Regions from separate parts of the Porphyromonas sp. C0041D3 genome, predicted to be linked through region 3. Evidence: riboswitches for the same ligand, from Rfam matches in the RefSeq annotation. Region 3 holds a riboswitch; each other region holds the start of a gene.
The links. A riboswitch is a leader RNA that binds a small molecule or an ion and turns the genes downstream of it on or off. The one in region 3 is predicted to bind cobalamin.

Region 1 (5,398 bases), on a different contig from region 3:
CAGCTGTCAAGTGATGGTTACTCAAATAGCTTCGTCAATTACCTCCACAGTATGGGCGTCACCGGCACGATAGAGCCGACCCTCGCCCTCTGTCTCGGCTCTTGTGACATATCGGTCGAGGAAATGGTGGGAGCCTTCACCACTTTTAGCCAAAAAGGAATGCGACAAGAGCCCCTCTACGTCACCAAGATTGTGGATAAGTATGGAAATGTGGTGGCCAACTTCACCTCCAAGGTCCACGAGGTCCTCCCTGAGGATGCCGCCTACAAGACGCTCTATATGATGCGTGAAGTAATGAATGGCGGTACCGGCAGCAGGATGCGCTTCCGTTACGGCATCGATGCCGATATGGGAGGGAAGACCGGTACGACACAGAATCATTCGGACGGATGGTTTATGTGCTTTACCCCTAAGCTCAGCACCGGCTGCTGGGTAGGTGGTGAGGACCGATCGATCCACTTCGATGGCATGCGCATGGGTCAGGGCGCGAGCTTGGCACTGCCGGTGGTGGCGAGGTTCTTCCAGAAGATCTACGGAGACAAGGAGCTACAGAAGGACACCTCCCTCGGCATTGATCCTGGGCTAAAATTTACCTTCCCCGAGGGCTTTGAGCCATGTCGCCGAGACGATGCTGCAGGTGTCGCGTACGACAGAGAGGATGTCACAGAGCCACACCAACAGCAAGCCCCCAAGGAGATCGACGACCTCTTCTCCTAATCGGTAGAGGACAGTACCAAAAAGTCGGATCCCGCACCTGATCAAGTGCGAGATCCGACTTTTTTCGGATCAGCAGGGTCCCCTATTACTTAAGGCTTCCCACCATATCCTCCGGGCGGACCCACTCGTCAAACTCCTCGGCAGTGAGGAAGCCGGACTTTACAGCCTCCTCGCGGAGTGTGGTCCCATTGTGGAATGCAGCCTTGGAGATCTTAGCCGCCTTCTCATACCCGATGTGGGTATTGAGTGCCGTGACCAGCATCAGAGAGTTATTGAGCAGGGTATTGATGCGCTCCCTATTTGGCTCAATGCCGGCAACGCAGTGCTCCTCCAGTGAGAGGCAGGCATCACCAAGCAGCTGAGCAGACTGGAGGAAGTTGGCAGCCATGACCGGCTTGAAGACATTCAGCTCGTAGTTGCCACTTGCACCGGCCATCGTGATCGTGGTCTGATTGCCAAAGACCTGCACGCAAACCATAGTCATCGCCTCACACTGGGTAGGATTGACCTTACCGGGCATGATCGAGGAGCCCGGCTCATTCTCCGGCAGGTGGATCTCACCGATGCCGCAGCGAGGTCCGGAGCCGAGGAGACGGATGTCATTGGCGATCTTAAAGAGAGAGGCCGCAAGACCATTGAGTGCCCCATGAGTCGCCACCACGGCGTCATGAGCGGCAAGTGACTCAAACTTATTGGGCGCCGTCACAAAGGGCTCCCCGGTAAAGTCTGCGATGTACTTGGCCACCAGCTCGGCGTAGCCCTTGGGCGTATTGAGTCCGGTGCCGACGGCCGTCCCGCCTAGCGCCAGCTCGGCGAGGTGCGGCAGGGTCGCCTCGATCGCTCTAACCGCATAGCCCAACTGTGCTGCGTAGCCGGAGAACTCCTGTCCGAGCGTCAGAGGGGTAGCATCCTGCAGGTGGGTCCGCCCGATCTTGACGATGTCCTTGAAGTCCTCAGCCTTCTTCTCGAGGCTCTTCTGGAGCTTCTTCACCGCCGGAAGAGTATGCTGTACCACCTTGGTGTAGGCGGCGATGCTCATCGCGGTGGGGAAGGTGTCGTTGCTGGACTGAGACTTATTGACATCGTCATTGGGGTGGATCAGGCTCGGCTCGCCCAGCTTGCCACCATTGAGGACGTGGCAGCGATTGGCAACCACCTCATTGACATTCATATTGGACTGCGTGCCGCTACCGGTCTGCCAGATGACGAGAGGGAACTGATCATCCAGCTTGCCCTCGATGATCTCGTCGCACGCCTGAGCGATGAGATCACGCTTCTCCTGAGGGAGGACCCCCAGCTCGCAATTGGCATAAGCGGCCGCCTTCTTCAGATACCCGAAGGCAGTGACGATCTCGTGAGGCATAGAGGCTGCGGGACCGATCCTGAAGTTATTACGGCTGCGCTCCGTCTGAGCAGCCCAGTACTTATCAGCGGGGACCTTCACCTCACCCATGGTGTCATGCTCGATACGATACTCCATAATTGGCTTGACTATTTTCTATTAGCGTTGTACTTACCTAACTTTCTTCCAAAGTTACCCAAAATAGAGTCTTTCGCAAAGCAGTCCCACCATCCTTGCTCCACCGGTCAGACTGCACTCTTAATTGTGAGCGGAAAGTGGCTCGCTATGTGGGGCATTTCTTTTACCGATATTAGGCGCAACTAATATCGGTATTAGTGACATCTAATATCGGTAAAAGAAATCAGCCGGTCCAATGGGCGAAATGGAGGTGACAATGAAGAGAAAAAATGTACCTTTGCGGTGACGGTGATCCGATGGACACTCGCTCATCGGAGTAAGAGGGAAACAGGTGCAAGTCCTGTGCAGACCCGCTGCTGTAAGTCTCCAACCGATCGGCTCGAAGTGATGCCACTGTGGTCCTCCTCGGAGGAGTATGGGAAGGCGACGAGCCGAGAGACAAGCCAGAAAACCTGCCGTCACGTGCATTTTGTATCGCTCCCGAGGACTGGAGCGGTGCCACTGAAAGGATGTAGTCCATCTGTATTTTCCAATTTTTGACTCGCTATCAGCGACTATTATCCCAAGTGTGGTCAGGTAATTCATACTGAGTGATGACGACCCTCTGTGAAGCGGATCGAGTCCATGCACTTTTAGGAGAGGCGGTCACCGACATCCGACGGTGGCGGCCTCTCCTTTTTTTGTACCTTTCGGTCAATTAGTTTTACTGACTCACTTTATTCATAGCGATGCGAAACTACTTCATCCTTGCGCTCTCCATCCTTGCGCTCTCCATCCTTGCGCTCTCCTGCCAGGCTCAGATCGCCGACACTTGGCATGGGATCTTGCAGGTCACACCAACCTACAGCCTGCCGCTTGTGCTCCACATTACTGAGGGGGCCGATGGCTACTCCGCCACCCTAGACAGCCCTGAGCAGGGGGCACAAGGGATCCCAGTGGATCAGATCAGCTTTAGCCCCGATAGCCGGATGCTCAGCTGGCAGAGCCGCACCATCGGTGCCAGCTATAGCGGGCAGCTCGAGGGTGATACGATCCAGGGAGACTTCTCTCAGCAGGGGTTTACCACCCGTCTGGATCTGATACGAGGTGCGTACCGGAAGAGCAAGCCCAAGGACGACCTCCCCTACCTCTCCACCGAGCTTGCCATCCCCTCGGCAGAGGTGACCCTCGCTGCCACACTGACGGAGCCTAGCGAGCAGAAGAGCTCTACCGCAGTGGTCTTGGTAGCGGGCAGTGGACCTAATGATAGGGACGAGAAGCTGGGACCACACAAGCCCCTCCGCGACATAGCCGACTACCTCACCCGGCAGGGCATCACCGTGCTGAGGTATGACAAGCGAGGAGTGGGCGAGTCTACGGGGGCATTCGGAGTCTCTATGCTGAGTGACTTCGTGGCAGATGCCAAGTCGGCACTTGAGTACCTCCGAGGGACGGGACGCTACTCGAGGGTGGGTCTCATAGGCCATAGCGAGGGAGGACTGATAGCCGAGAGTATCGCAGCAGAGAGTCCGGCAGACGTTGACTTCATCGTGCTGCTTGCCGCCCCGGGGACCTCAGGTGTGGAGGTCATCACATACCAGAATGTAGTAATGATGTCAAGCCTGATCTCCCCCGAGTCAAAGGAGGACTTCGCCAAGATTACCAGTAGGACATTCAAGGATCTCGCCTACCACTCCACCACCCGGGCGGAGGACTCTACGCTGATGCGGGGCTACTTCGAGAGGGTGCTACCGCTGGTCCGCGAGGAGCAGCGAGCCGGCACGAGAGCGATGGTGCTCAGCGACAGGTACTTCCGATCGATGCTTGATGCGACCTCCACACCATACTATAAGGAGTTCCTCAGGAGCGATCCCTCCGCCCTCCTTCCGCGGATCACCTGCCCGATACTGGCTCTTAATGGGAGTAAGGATATGCAGGTGGAGGCGTCAGACAATCTCGGCGCAGTCAAGCGCCTTGCGACAGCATCCTCCGGTGTGACGACAGAAGAGATTGCAGGGCTCAATCACCTTTTTCTACCCTGCAGCACCGGTCTCCCGGGCGAGTACGTCCACCTCAAGCCCGGCTTCTCGAGCTAGGCTCTGGAGATGATGACGGAGTGGATCAAGGAGGGGGAATTGGGCAGGTAATGCCTTTTGGGTAAATTTGCACTATCAGTGATAGTTATCAGTAAGTAATCCTCTATATGTTTTCCGGAATAGTCGAGACAACGGCAAAGGTGCTCCGCGTGGATCACCCTCACAATAGTACCAATGTGGACCTTACCCTGACCGTCCCCTTTTGGGACGAGTTGGCGATAGACCAAAGCGTGGCGCACAATGGAGTCTGCCTGACAGTTGTCTCAATCCATCCTGAGGAGAAGAGCTACACAGTCACCGCGGTGCAGGAGACCCTTGAGCGCTCCAACCTCGGCGACCTCAAGCCCGGTGATCGGGTCAATGTGGAGCGGAGCATGAGGAGTGATGGTCGCCTCGATGGGCATATCGTCCAGGGGCATGTCGATACCACTGCCGAGTGCATCGGGCTGGAGGATGTGGGTGGAAGCACCTACTACACCTTCCGCTACAGTGTCACTGACGAGATGGCAGCTCGTGGCTACACCACTGTGGAGAAGGGCTCTGTCTGCATCAATGGCGTCAGCCTCACCGTGGTGGACTCCGAGAGAGACACCTTCAAGGTCGCCATCATTCCCTACACCAAGGAAATCACCAACTTTGGTGACCTGTCTGAGGGGAAGCGGGTCAATCTTGAGTTTGACATCATCGGCAAGTACCTCGCCAAGCTTATCACCTTCCGTCAGTAACCCTCTCCCATGGACCCCGACAGCAACCCTCTCAGCGAGCTGATCCAGTCGCGCCAGAGTACTCGCAAGTATCTCGATAAGCCGGTACCACGTGAGGCAATCGAGCGCATACTTGATCTGACACACTTGGCACCATCTGCCACCAATTCGCAACCCTGGCGCTTCATCGTCGTTGATGATCCGGAGCTCAAGGTCGCTGTCGCGAAGTGCCTCACTTCCCCCCTACTCCCATCAATGAACACCTTCGCCAAGGAGGCGCCTGCGCTCATCGTCGTAGTCGAGGAGGCAGCCAATGTGGCGGCAAAAGTAGGAAACCTCCTCAAGAAACAGCACTTCTCCCGGATCGACATCGGTATCGCCGTGGGCTATCTCACGCTGGCAGCACGCAGCGAGGGGCTTGA
Region 2 (5,398 bases), 210 kb from region 3:
GAGGATCGTCTCCTTATGAGGGGCATCGGCGAGGGCGAGCTCGGCGGCGGTGCGGTAGGCGACGATCAGGCCGGAGGTGCCGAGGAGCTTGCCACCGAAGTAGCGGACGACGGTGACCACCACCCCCGTCAGACCGAGTGCATGGATGCGCCCGAGGATCGGCTTTCCGGCTGTGGAGGAGGGCTCTCCGTCGTCGCTGCACCGCTCCTCGCGCTCCCGGATGCCCACCACATAAGCCCAGCAGCAGTGGCGCGCATCGTGGTACTTTGCCCGCTCCTCCTCGATCACCGCCATAGCCTCCTCGACCGTCTCCACAGGCACAGCGCGCGAGATGAAGCGACTGCGTAGCTCGGTGTAGAGACCGGCGCCCTCGGCCGTGAGGGAGCGGTAGGAGGTGATGGGGCTTGGCTCACTCATGGGACAGCAGTCTCTCCAGGGCGGGACGCCAGTCGGTCCCATTCGCCGGTCGTAGGGTGGTCAGCCCCAGCGCCCGGGCAGCAGTCACGTTTTCCTCCCGATCATCGATGTAGAGGGTCTCTCGGGGGTCGAGGTCGTTTTCGTCCAAGATAAGGTGGTAAAAGCGGGGGTCGGGCTTCTTGATGTGGAGGAGGTGGGAGGCGTAGCATCGCTCGAAGTAGCTCTCCAGCGACTCGCCCGAGGGGAGGAAGTGGGGCGAGAGGTAGAGGTCGTAGAGGAAGGCATTGGTATTCGTGGCGAGAAAGAGGCGGTAGCCACTCAGCTGAGTGCGGAGGTAATCCAGCTTGTAGAGCTCTACCTCACCCGCATAGCCGGCAAGGGCCCATGTGATCTCATCGATGGTGAGGTCGTGGCCGTAGGTGGTGCGGACGATGTCGCGGAACTGCTCCTTAGTGATCCGACCGACCTCTAAGTCGGGGAATAGCCCCTCCCGGGGATAGGGCGAGAGGAGCCCACGAGCCTCGACGAAGCCGAGCCGGTCGAAGCGCCGGACGCTCTCCGCAGGGCGGTCGATCAGGAGCACACCACCGAGGTCAAAGATGATGTTGTGGATACTCATACGGTCAGACGGCGAGAGACGATCTCGATGACATTATATATAGCCACTATATCCTCCACGTGGAGGTCAAAGTCGTGGTAGAAGGGATTGAGCGAGTGGAGCCTGAAGAGCCCCTGCCGAGGGTCTTGGCCGATCACCTGCTTGATGACGATCCCCTCAGAGCGGGTGACGAAGATGAAGTAGAGCCAGTCGCGCGTGTGGAGCCCATCGAGCCAGTAGTCCCTGTCGACACTGCGTGCCAGCACGCGGTCGCCCTCAGAGAGACCTTTGCTCGAGCCGTCGTCCATCGAGTCGCCCTGCACCGTAAATATCCGGTAGATGCCCCGGTAGTGCCGGTCCACCGGCACCTCGATCATCCGCACCCCATCCGGGTCGGGATCGCCAAAGCTGGTCAGCGTGCCGGCGACGGCGGGGTCCTCCACGAGAGGGAAGCGCATAGTCTGCGAGGGGTGGTATGGGAGAGCGGTGCTCTTGGCGAGGGCCTCCTCATCGAGGATCTCTATCGGGCTTGCCGGTGCCTCCTCAGCCGGCTCCGGGGTGCTGAGCATCGGCTCGATACCGGTATAGAGCCACTCCCTGCGGTACTTGGGGAAGCGCTCGAGGATCTTATCGAGCGTCGCATCCTGCGGGCGCTGTCCGTAGCGGGTGATGCGGAAGAGTGTGGAGGCGTTGCTCAGACCCACCTCCTTCGTCATCTCACTATAGGTCAGCTCCTCCTGCTCCATGACATGAGTCACTCGGTCGCTACGCGTAGGGTACGGAGAGGTGGAGAAGACCTCCCCTCCCGCAAGCATCTCTCCCTCACCATCGACGAGCCAGGGGCGGGAGAAGATCCCGTCGAATGCGTCTAAGAAGTCGTCGATCAGATTGACCGACATATAGGTCCCCCCACGCGAGAGGGCCGAGCGGATGGAGCTCCTATTGCCCCCCATGCGGAGAGCCACATCATCGGTCGTCTCCACAAAGTTGTGCGACCGGAGGTAGTCGTAAGCTCGGACCATCCGGTCGTGCTGACCCTGACGGATCTCAGCGGTGTCGTTTTTCTTCACGATAGGCATCTTACTTATATACAACCTTGCAAATATAGTTATATTCCGCGACCAATCCACCCCCTTTGGTCCGATGGCAGGGGCGGTGCGTTTTTGGCAAAACGGATAATAATGGCTAAACTTGCGCCCTCGTAGACTATTTGGTGTCCTCCCGCTCGGGCTCTCCGGACAGGAGGATGAAAAGGGAATCAGGTGCAAGACCTGGGCAGACCCGCTGCCGTAAGCTCCATAGAGAACTCCACTCACACTCTACTCTCCACTGTTGCCCTGTAGGCAATGGGAAGGATGCGAAGGGAGGGAGCAAGCCGGAAGACCTGCCGTAGTCTTAAGAGTAAAGTGCTTCCGGGGAAAGGAGCCGTGCTTGAGTCGCAATCGACCGACCCGCTGTCGGATCCACGCCATCGCTGCGCCTGCCATTCATCCTACCCTCTCTCCCGGTGATCGCAATAGCTGTAGAGAGATATGAGGATACGAGTACAGGCAATGGGATTGCTGGCGGCACTGCTCTCGGTGGTGTGCGCCTGCGACAAGATCCCGGAGCTCCCCTCCTTCGAGGGCGAGGATGGCAATAAAGCGGTGATGATCGTGGTGAATGAGGGTCTCTTCACCACCAATACCGCCGCCCTCTCGGTGATCTACGCCGATGGGACCGTCCACTACGATGTCTTTAGGGCGGTCAATCAGCGTCCTCTCGGCGATGTGGCTCAGTCGATGGCTGAGATCAATGGGCTTTACTTCATCGCTATTGACAACTCCCGCCGGATCGAGATCCTTGACCCCAAGAGCTTCCGGAGCGTCGGGTCGATCCGATACAGTCGTGCCGGCTCCCCTCGCTACATCACTCCCCTGACCGATAGTACTGCCGTTGTCTCTGACCTCCACAATCAGCTCGTCACGATCCGCACTCGCCCGCCCTACCGAGAGCTGGAGTACATCGAGCTACCATTCTCCTCCTCCGGCATCGAGCAGATGATCACGGTGGGAGGCAAGGTCTTCTGCACCTACATAGACCGGGGTATCGCAGTCTTTGATGCAGCCAAGTTTCGTCTCAGCACCATGCGACTGATTGACGAGGTCTCTGTCAGCTGGTCGCAGTCGACAGCGAAGCCGGTGGTGGATCACCGGGGGAGGATCTGGATCCTCTCTACGAAGCGAGTGGACGGCATCGAGCTGCCACGACTCAGCTGCATCGACCCGGTGGCTGAGGAGGTGGTGGACGAGCTGCTGATCCCGATCAAGAAGAGAGGCGACCTGAAGAGGGGTGACCTCATGGGGATGCCGGGCTACAATCGGATCGACATAGACCCCTCCGGCCGGCGGATCTACCTCAGCCTGACAGAGGCATCGGAGGACAACCCGGGAGCAAAGACTCGCCCACTCCAGGTGATCTATGCTATGGACGTGGACTCTAAGGAGCTGACACGCTACCTGCCGCTTCCCGAGGTGAAGCTGATGTACGGCATGAGTGTCTCACCCGAGGGGAAGGTGTGCATCTGCGACTGCCTCGACTTCACTGCCCAGAGAGGCTATGTGCGCGTTTACTCTCCTGACCGAGGTGAGGAGAAGAGCTACAAGGTGGCAGTCTACCCCAACTTTGTCTTTTTCCCCAAGTCATAATTAACCGAGTCATGATGAAGCGCCTGCCACTTCTCCTCCTCCTGCCCTTCCTTGCTCTCCCCACTCTACTCGCCCAGGATAAGGTGGAGCAGGAGGGGACTCTCGCTGAGCTCTTCGTCTATCAGCGGGCGATCACGAAAGAGAAGGAGATCAATGCCGGAGCCAAGGTGGAGCAGATCGCCCCGGCTACCATCGAGCTCTTCCGCTCACGCTCTCTCGCCGAGCTGCTGGCTGACAATACCGCGGTACACATCAAGAGCTTCGGTATGGGCGCTCTCGCCACCGCCTCCTTCCGCGGCGCTGGCGCGTCACAGACACGGGTGATGTGGAATGGCATCGACCTCACGCCGGCGATGTCGGGGATCTTCGACTTCTCCCAGATGCCCACCTTCTTTGCCGACCGCGTCTCACTCGTCTATGGCAGTAGCGATGCCACCACAGGTAGCGGTGCCATCGGTGGCAGCGTACGGCTAAGCACCACCCCGATGTGGGACGGGAAGCGGGCACTCACCCTCTCCGGCGAGTATGGATCCTATGGCACCTATAGCGCTATGGCATCGGCAAGGTATGGGACCGATCGCATATCCGGCAAGACGAGGGCCTTCCTCCGCCACTCTGACAATAACTACAGCTATCTCAATAAGGTATCCTCCGCCGATGCTTACCTCGAGCAGCGGAGCGATGCACGCTTCACCCTTGGCTCGGCTATGCAGGAGGGACACTTCCGCCTCGGGGAGAGCTCTTTCCTCTCCTCCGCACTCTGGTACCAGCAGGGGACGCGGATGCTGCCACAGCCCCTTGGCGTGGAGACGACCGTGCATGAGCGACAGGGGGAGACCAATCTCCGCGCCTACCTCGGACTGGATCACAGGGCAGGGAAAGGTCAAGCGGAGGTCAAGGCAGCGTATATCTACTATAGGATGAGGTATGACCGATGGTTTGACAATGATTACTTTGACCCCCAAGGCAATACCAATCTCTCCCACACCATCCACCTGAGCGGACAATACCGCTACCGCTTCAGCGACCGCCTACACGCCTCCACCACCCTCACCTACCGACACGATATCGCCCGCGCTGAGAGCTACCGCGAGGATGTGGTGCGGGTGCCTGATGAGAGTGGCTACGAGCGTCCGGAGCTGCCGGCACCGGAGCTAATCCACCGCTCCACACTCTCCTGGGCGAGCGCCGTGAGGTGGCAGTGGGCCGACCACTGGCTCGCCGACGGACGACTGATGATGGAGCTGGTGGACCGACGTAAGCCGGTGGTCACCTACTCCCTCGGCATGACCGGGACGCTTCTCCCGGAGCGCCTTCACCTCCGCGGTAGCGTCGCCTACAACTACCGCTTCCCGACACTCAACGAGCTCTACTGGCGACCCGGTGGCAACCCCAAGGTGCGCCCCGAGCACGGACTCTCAACCGACCTGACTCTCTCCTACCGACAGCCACTCGGCAGCCACTGGCACATAGAGAGCGAGCTCTCCCCCTATCTCCTCCTGATCGATGACTGGATACTCTGGCTGCCGATAGACCCCGAGTCGGGAGCCTTCACCAAGGGAGGCTCACAGAATCAGTGGCTCTGGTCGCCCCAGAATAAGCGCAACGTCCTCTCCTCTGGGCTGGAAGCGATGGCGAAGCTCTCCTACCGTCACGGCAACTGGGGCGGTAGTGCAGCCTTTAATTACTCCTACAC
Region 3 (5,398 bases):
CCGCTCCACGAGGAGGCTGTCGCTGATCGGTCGGCTGAAGGCGGGCCACCCGCAGCCGCTATCGTACTTGTCTGAGGAGAGGAAGAGCGGCTCCCCCGTGGTGACATCGACGTAGATCCCCTCCCTAAACTCCCGGTCGTATGGGTGGCTGAAGGCACGCTCCGTGCCGCCCTCCTGCGTCACCTCGTACTGCAGGTCGGTGAGGCTCTGCTGCAGCTCTTTCTTGCTCTTACGGCTAAAGCGGGGCTGATTTGCCTCGCGTGCTTTCCGGAAGAGGGCAGAGGAGATGTGGCAGTAGCCGGAGGGGTTTTTCTCCAAGTAATCCTGGTGGTACTCCTCGGCGCGGTAGAAGCTCCGGAGCGGCATCCCCTCCACCGCTATCGGCTTGCTGTACTGCGTGCGGAGCTGATCCAGTGCAGAGGTCACCACCGGCTCGTCGGCGGGGTCGCTGTAGTAGATACCGGTGCGGTACTGCGTGCCGCGGTCGTTGCCCTGACGATTGACCGCCGTCGGGTCAATGGCGAGGAAGAAGGTCTCCAACAGCTTTGCCGTCGACAGCACCTCCGGGTCGTAGACCACCCGAACCGTCTCGGCGTATCCCGACTTGTCGCCACAGACGATCTCATAGGTGGGGTCTGGGGTATCGCCATTGGCATACCCCACCTCCGTCTCCACCACACCGCGGATCTGGCGGAGGAAGTGCTCCGTCCCCCAGAAGCATCCGCCGGCGAGGTAGATCTCTCTTACGCTATCGCTCATCGCTTGCTCTGTCATAGCCCCCTCCTCTCCGCTCCCTCGGGCTGATAGACAGCTGCCGGTCAGCAGGGAGAGTAGGAGAAATGGGACAGTGAGGAGCCTTGACGTCCTCACTGACCGGAGGGGGAGTAGTCTCTCAGTCGTCCGTCTCCTCATCCTCCTCGTCCTCCGGATCTTCCTCCGGCTCCACGGGACGCTCGCGGGTGCCCTGCTCGACCCAGACGAGCCGGTCGGTGTCGTAGCCGAGCGCCTTGGCCTTGGAGACGAAGAGCTCCTTCACCTCCTCCGGCATCTCCATGGTGCGGGAGAGGAACCATACGTAGTCGGTATTGCGGCCGACGACGAGCGCATAGCGATAGTCCGGGTCGAGCTCGACGACGTTGTAGGAGCTGTAGAAGGGACCGAAGAAGGAGACCATCAGCCGCGCCACGTCAGGATCCTCGATCGGCTTAGCCCTGCCGATGGAGTCGCTCCAGCGCTCCCTCTTGCAGTCGTAGCCACTATTGACGACCCGGATGGTGCCGTCGTCATTGAGGGAGTACTCGGCGGTAGTGTTGTCGAGATCTTTCTCGAAGCGTGAGTCGAGGCGGGCGATCTCGTACCACTTGCCGAGATAGCGCTCCAGGTCAAAGCCTCTCACCGGCCAGGCTCCCCGGGGCAGCCCCATCTTTTTCCAGATGTAGTAGTAAGCAGCAGCGCCGGCTGCGGCAGCGGTGCCCGTAAGGGCTATAAGTAGATTCTTTGCTTTCATTGTCCTATTGGTGATATAGTTATCTTATCCTTGTCACCCAAAGGTACCAAGAATGCAGCAGAAACAGAGAGATCCCCACGCCTACCCTCAGCTCAGCAGCAGGACCATCCACTGGGCCGCCATGACGCGGACGAAGAGGGTGAGGGGGTAGATGGTGGCGTAGCCGACGGAGGGGATGTTATTCTTCGTCGCGTCAGGGGTGAGTGAGAGCGCCGGGGCAAAGGTCATGCTCCCCGCCACGTAGCCGAGGAGGGAGAAGTAGTCCAGCCGGAGGCAGAGCCGCCCGATGATCAGCGTGACCCAGAGCGGGATCATCATCATCAGCGCCGCATAGCCCATCCAGACCAGTCCGCCGCTTGCGATTTTCTCCACAAAGCTCTCGCCCACGCTCAGCCCGACGCAAGCAAGGAAGAGTGCAATGCCCAGCTCGCGCAGCATGTGATTGGCGCTCTCGGTATTGTGGGTATTGAGGCGAAAGTGGGTGCCAAAGTTGCTCAGCAGGATCGCTGTCACGAGAGTCCCGCCGGCAAAGCCGAGCTTGACCGGCATCGACATCGAGGGCAGGTGGATCTGGAGACTACCAACGATGACACCGATCAGGATCGTCAGGGCGACGATGAAGAGATTGGGCTGGCGGAGGGTCTTGCGTGAGTTGCCCAGCACCTGCTCCACATGCTTCACGTCCTCCTCGTGCCCGACGACGATCACCGTGTCACCTACCTGGAGCAGCAGCTCCGGTCGCGCCATCAGGTAGACACCGGCGCGGTAGACTCGCGTGATCGAGGCATTGTAGAGGGAGCGGAGCTTCAGGCTGCCGATGCTCTTCCCATTAATCCTATCTCGGGTGACGAGGCAGCGGTGTGAGACCACGTCGGTCGCCCCTCGTGTGATCCACTCCGGCTCCACGAGCGGCACCTCCCTGCCGAGGAAGGCGCAGATCGTCTCCTTGTCGCTCTCGTCGGAGATCACCATCAGGCGGTCGCTGAGGCGGATGATCGACTTCGGTCCCGCCATCTCCACCTCTCCGGTGTCGTGGTGCATGATGCGGGAGATCACGACGTCGTACTTCTCCAGCACCGACTTTGACTCGTAGACGCTCTTGCTGTCCATCCAGGGGTTGCTCACCTCGAGGGTGTAGACCACAGCATCCCTGTGGGCGGCACGCTCCCGCTCCTCTATCTCCTTCTCCTCACGAGGGACATCGATCCGGAACACCCACTTCAGCAGCGACATCGTCAGGATCATCCCGAGGATCGCCACAGGGTAGCCGAGGGCGTAGCCGATGCCGACATCCCCGAGGGCGGCGCTGCCGACGGCGCGGGCGCTCTCCTGCGTCGCTGCGAGGGCGGGTGTATTCGTCACCGCACCGGAGAGGATGCCCATCAGCGTCGCCATAGGCGTCTGCGTCACTCGGTAGAGGACGTAGGAGACGATGAGGGAGAGGAGGATCGAGAGGAGAGAGAGGAGGTTCAGCCGCACGCCTCCCTGACGGAAGGTGGCAAAGAATCCCGGTCCCACAGTCATGCCGATGCCGAAGATGAAGAGGATCATCCCCGTCTCGCGGACAAAGGAGAGCACCTGAGGATCGAGCCGAAGCCCCAGATGCCCGAGGAAGATACCGGTGAAGAGGACCCAGGAGACGCCGAGGGAGAAGCCTCCGAGGCGGATCTTGCTGAGTAAGACGCCGATGGTGAGCACCAGGGCGAGGATGAATACCGAGGAGGCGATGTCCCCGGCCCAGAGGAGGTTGCGTACTATCTCGACCATAAGCTTGTGCTGCTGAGGGATGATCGAGTAACGCCTGATTGTCTGTTCATAACTTTAACTCCCGAAAGAAATTGTGTGACTAATAAGGGCTTATCATCGGGGCGCATCCCGGGTCGCAAGTCGGTCTTCTGACTTATCTCTGCCGCATCAGCGCCTTCCCGAGGAGCGTTGCTCCCAGTGGCTTGTCGAGGCCGATCGGCTATTGCGTGAGACTTACAGCAGCGGGTACTGTACCGGACTCTCACCGGTTTCCCCACCTCCTACAGTGGAGGTGTTTACTTGCAGCACGGGGTGACCCCCTTGGCGGTGCAAAGATAAGAAATAAAAGGAGAGCCCGCTCCCCCTTTTTACTCAAGGGAGAGCAGGCTCTCGCCGGATGATCCTTTTGCTCGTCCTTACTTCGTCAGTATCTCGATGTCGCCCTTGCCGTCGCGGGTGATGTTGCGGCGGTCGGTGCAGCGGATGGTGATGTCGGAGGAGAGGTCGGCATCGAGGGTGCCACCATTCACCGTGAGATCACTACCATCCACCTCAGCGCCTGAGGAGGCGGAGATGCTCACGGTCTCGCCGGTGCCGGAGAGGGTGATGTCACTCCCGGTGCCGGCGTGTATGTCAGCGAGGCGGAAGGAGCCGCTGTACTCGATCTCACCCCCGGTGGTGGACTTGAGCTTCAGCGTCCTCTGCTTGCCGGAGAGGTAGAGCTCAGCCCCGGTGGCGGCAGTGGCGATCACTTCTTGCGCATCACCGGTGAAGAGCAGTTCGCCCCCGGTGAAGCTCTTCAGCTCCAGTCGGGCGATCTTAGTGGGGCGATAGTTCTTGTCGATATGCAGCTCAGCACCGGTCTCCGCCTTCAGAGCAGTGAGACTATTGAGATCGGTGAGTGTGACGACGGCGAGATAGGTGTGGTCGTCGTCTTTGATGGTCCCAAAGGAGGGCTTCATCGAGATCCGGAGCGACTTCTCCGAGGCATCGGTGGAGCACTTGACCTTGTCGAGGTTGTAGACGTAGAGGTCCACCTTATTCTCCGTGCCGGGACGGAGCACCACCTCAAAGCCTGTGGAGGCGGTTATGTCGGTGGGGCAGTAGTCAAGGGTGATGGTCTTGTCCGGCTGCTGGCCGGGCTTCTGCGCCTCTGCAGTGGCCAGTCCGGCGAGCAGGGCGAGGGAGACGAGTAGGTATCTGAGGGTATGCATAGTGTTTGGTATGTTATAAAAGGGTTATCTGGGCAGTGTGCCGGTGAGGTAGTAGGTGAGGTTGATCGAGCGGAGGAGGCGGGTGTAGACGCTCTGGAGGTACTGCGACTTGGCTCCGATGAGCTTATTCTTGGACTGCTCCCACTCGTAGGCGGTGATGCGACCGGCATTGTACTCCTTCTCGGTCATGTCGAGGGACTCCTGCGCCACCTCGACATTGTCCTTAGAGAGACGGTAGGACTCCTCTGCCTTGCGGAGATCAGCGGTGGCGAGGGTGATATTTCGCTGCTCGCTAAACTGCTGCTGGATGAGCTGTCCGAGAGCGCTCTCCCGCTGCAGCTCCGCCTGACGGACGGAGGCGCGGACCTGACCGCGATTGAAGATCGGGATGGAGAGCGAGAGACCGATGGTGTACTGACCATTTGACTTGAGCTGGTCACCGAAGGACTTATTGGGGATCTCGTCACCGAAGTAGTAGAAGTAGCCATTGGAGTAGCCGCCGGAGAGGCTTAGGCGAGGCAGGTAGCCAGCCTTGGCGCGCTTGACATCGTAAGAGGAGAGGTCGTATCTCAGCTGAGCGAGGCGGAGGGAGGGATTGGTCCACTCCGGGGTGGCATGGTAGGGCGACTCTCGCTCCAGTCGGGCGATGACGCTCTCAGGATCCTCTCTCGGGACGGTAAAGGTCCCGCCCTCCTCCGTGATGCCCATATCGAGTCGAAGGACGCGCATGGCACGGTCGAGGTCGGACTTTGCCTCATTGAGCGCCAGGCGATCCTGACCCACCTGGGTGCGCATCTTGAGCTGCTCCGAGGGAGCGAGCTTGCCCGCTGCCACCTGAGCATCGACCCGCTTCTGCTGCATAAGGGAGAGGGAGAGATTCTCCTCCGCCACCTCGACGATCTGCTGAGCGAGGAGGACGCCGACGTAGCTA

Region 1: linked by a shared signal. The riboswitch ahead of AC1EKE_RS04525 (alpha/beta hydrolase family protein) and the one ahead of AC1EKE_RS02625 (putative transporter) in region 3 are both predicted to bind cobalamin.
Region 2: linked by a shared signal. The riboswitch ahead of AC1EKE_RS03470 (DUF5074 domain-containing protein) and the one ahead of AC1EKE_RS02625 (putative transporter) in region 3 are both predicted to bind cobalamin.

Annotation. Positions count from the first base shown of each region.
Region 1 is NZ_JBWPWJ010000004.1:180,602-185,999, reverse strand. Features, by position in the region: gene AC1EKE_RS04535 (transglycosylase domain-containing protein) at 1-717, shown strand, start outside; gene fumC (class II fumarate hydratase) at 803-2,197, opposite strand; cobalamin riboswitch at 2,467-2,671, shown strand; gene AC1EKE_RS04525 (alpha/beta hydrolase family protein) at 2,926-4,272, shown strand; gene AC1EKE_RS04520 (riboflavin synthase) at 4,380-4,997, shown strand; gene AC1EKE_RS04515 (nitroreductase family protein) at 5,007-5,398, shown strand, end outside.
Region 2 is NZ_JBWPWJ010000003.1:229,045-234,442, forward strand. Features, by position in the region: gene AC1EKE_RS03455 (IMPACT family protein) at 1-417, opposite strand, end outside; gene AC1EKE_RS03460 (HAD family hydrolase) at 410-1,036, opposite strand; gene AC1EKE_RS03465 (S24 family peptidase) at 1,033-2,094, opposite strand; cobalamin riboswitch at 2,210-2,421, shown strand; gene AC1EKE_RS03470 (DUF5074 domain-containing protein) at 2,548-3,702, shown strand; gene AC1EKE_RS03475 (TonB-dependent receptor) at 3,717-5,398, shown strand, end outside.
Region 3 is NZ_JBWPWJ010000003.1:20,998-26,395, reverse strand. Features, by position in the region: gene msrB (peptide-methionine (R)-S-oxide reductase MsrB) at 1-912, opposite strand, end outside; gene AC1EKE_RS02630 (lipocalin family protein) at 893-1,507, opposite strand; gene AC1EKE_RS02625 (putative transporter) at 1,595-3,274, opposite strand; cobalamin riboswitch at 3,376-3,572, opposite strand; gene AC1EKE_RS02620 (GIN domain-containing protein) at 3,670-4,467, opposite strand; gene AC1EKE_RS02615 (TolC family protein) at 4,492-5,398, opposite strand, start outside.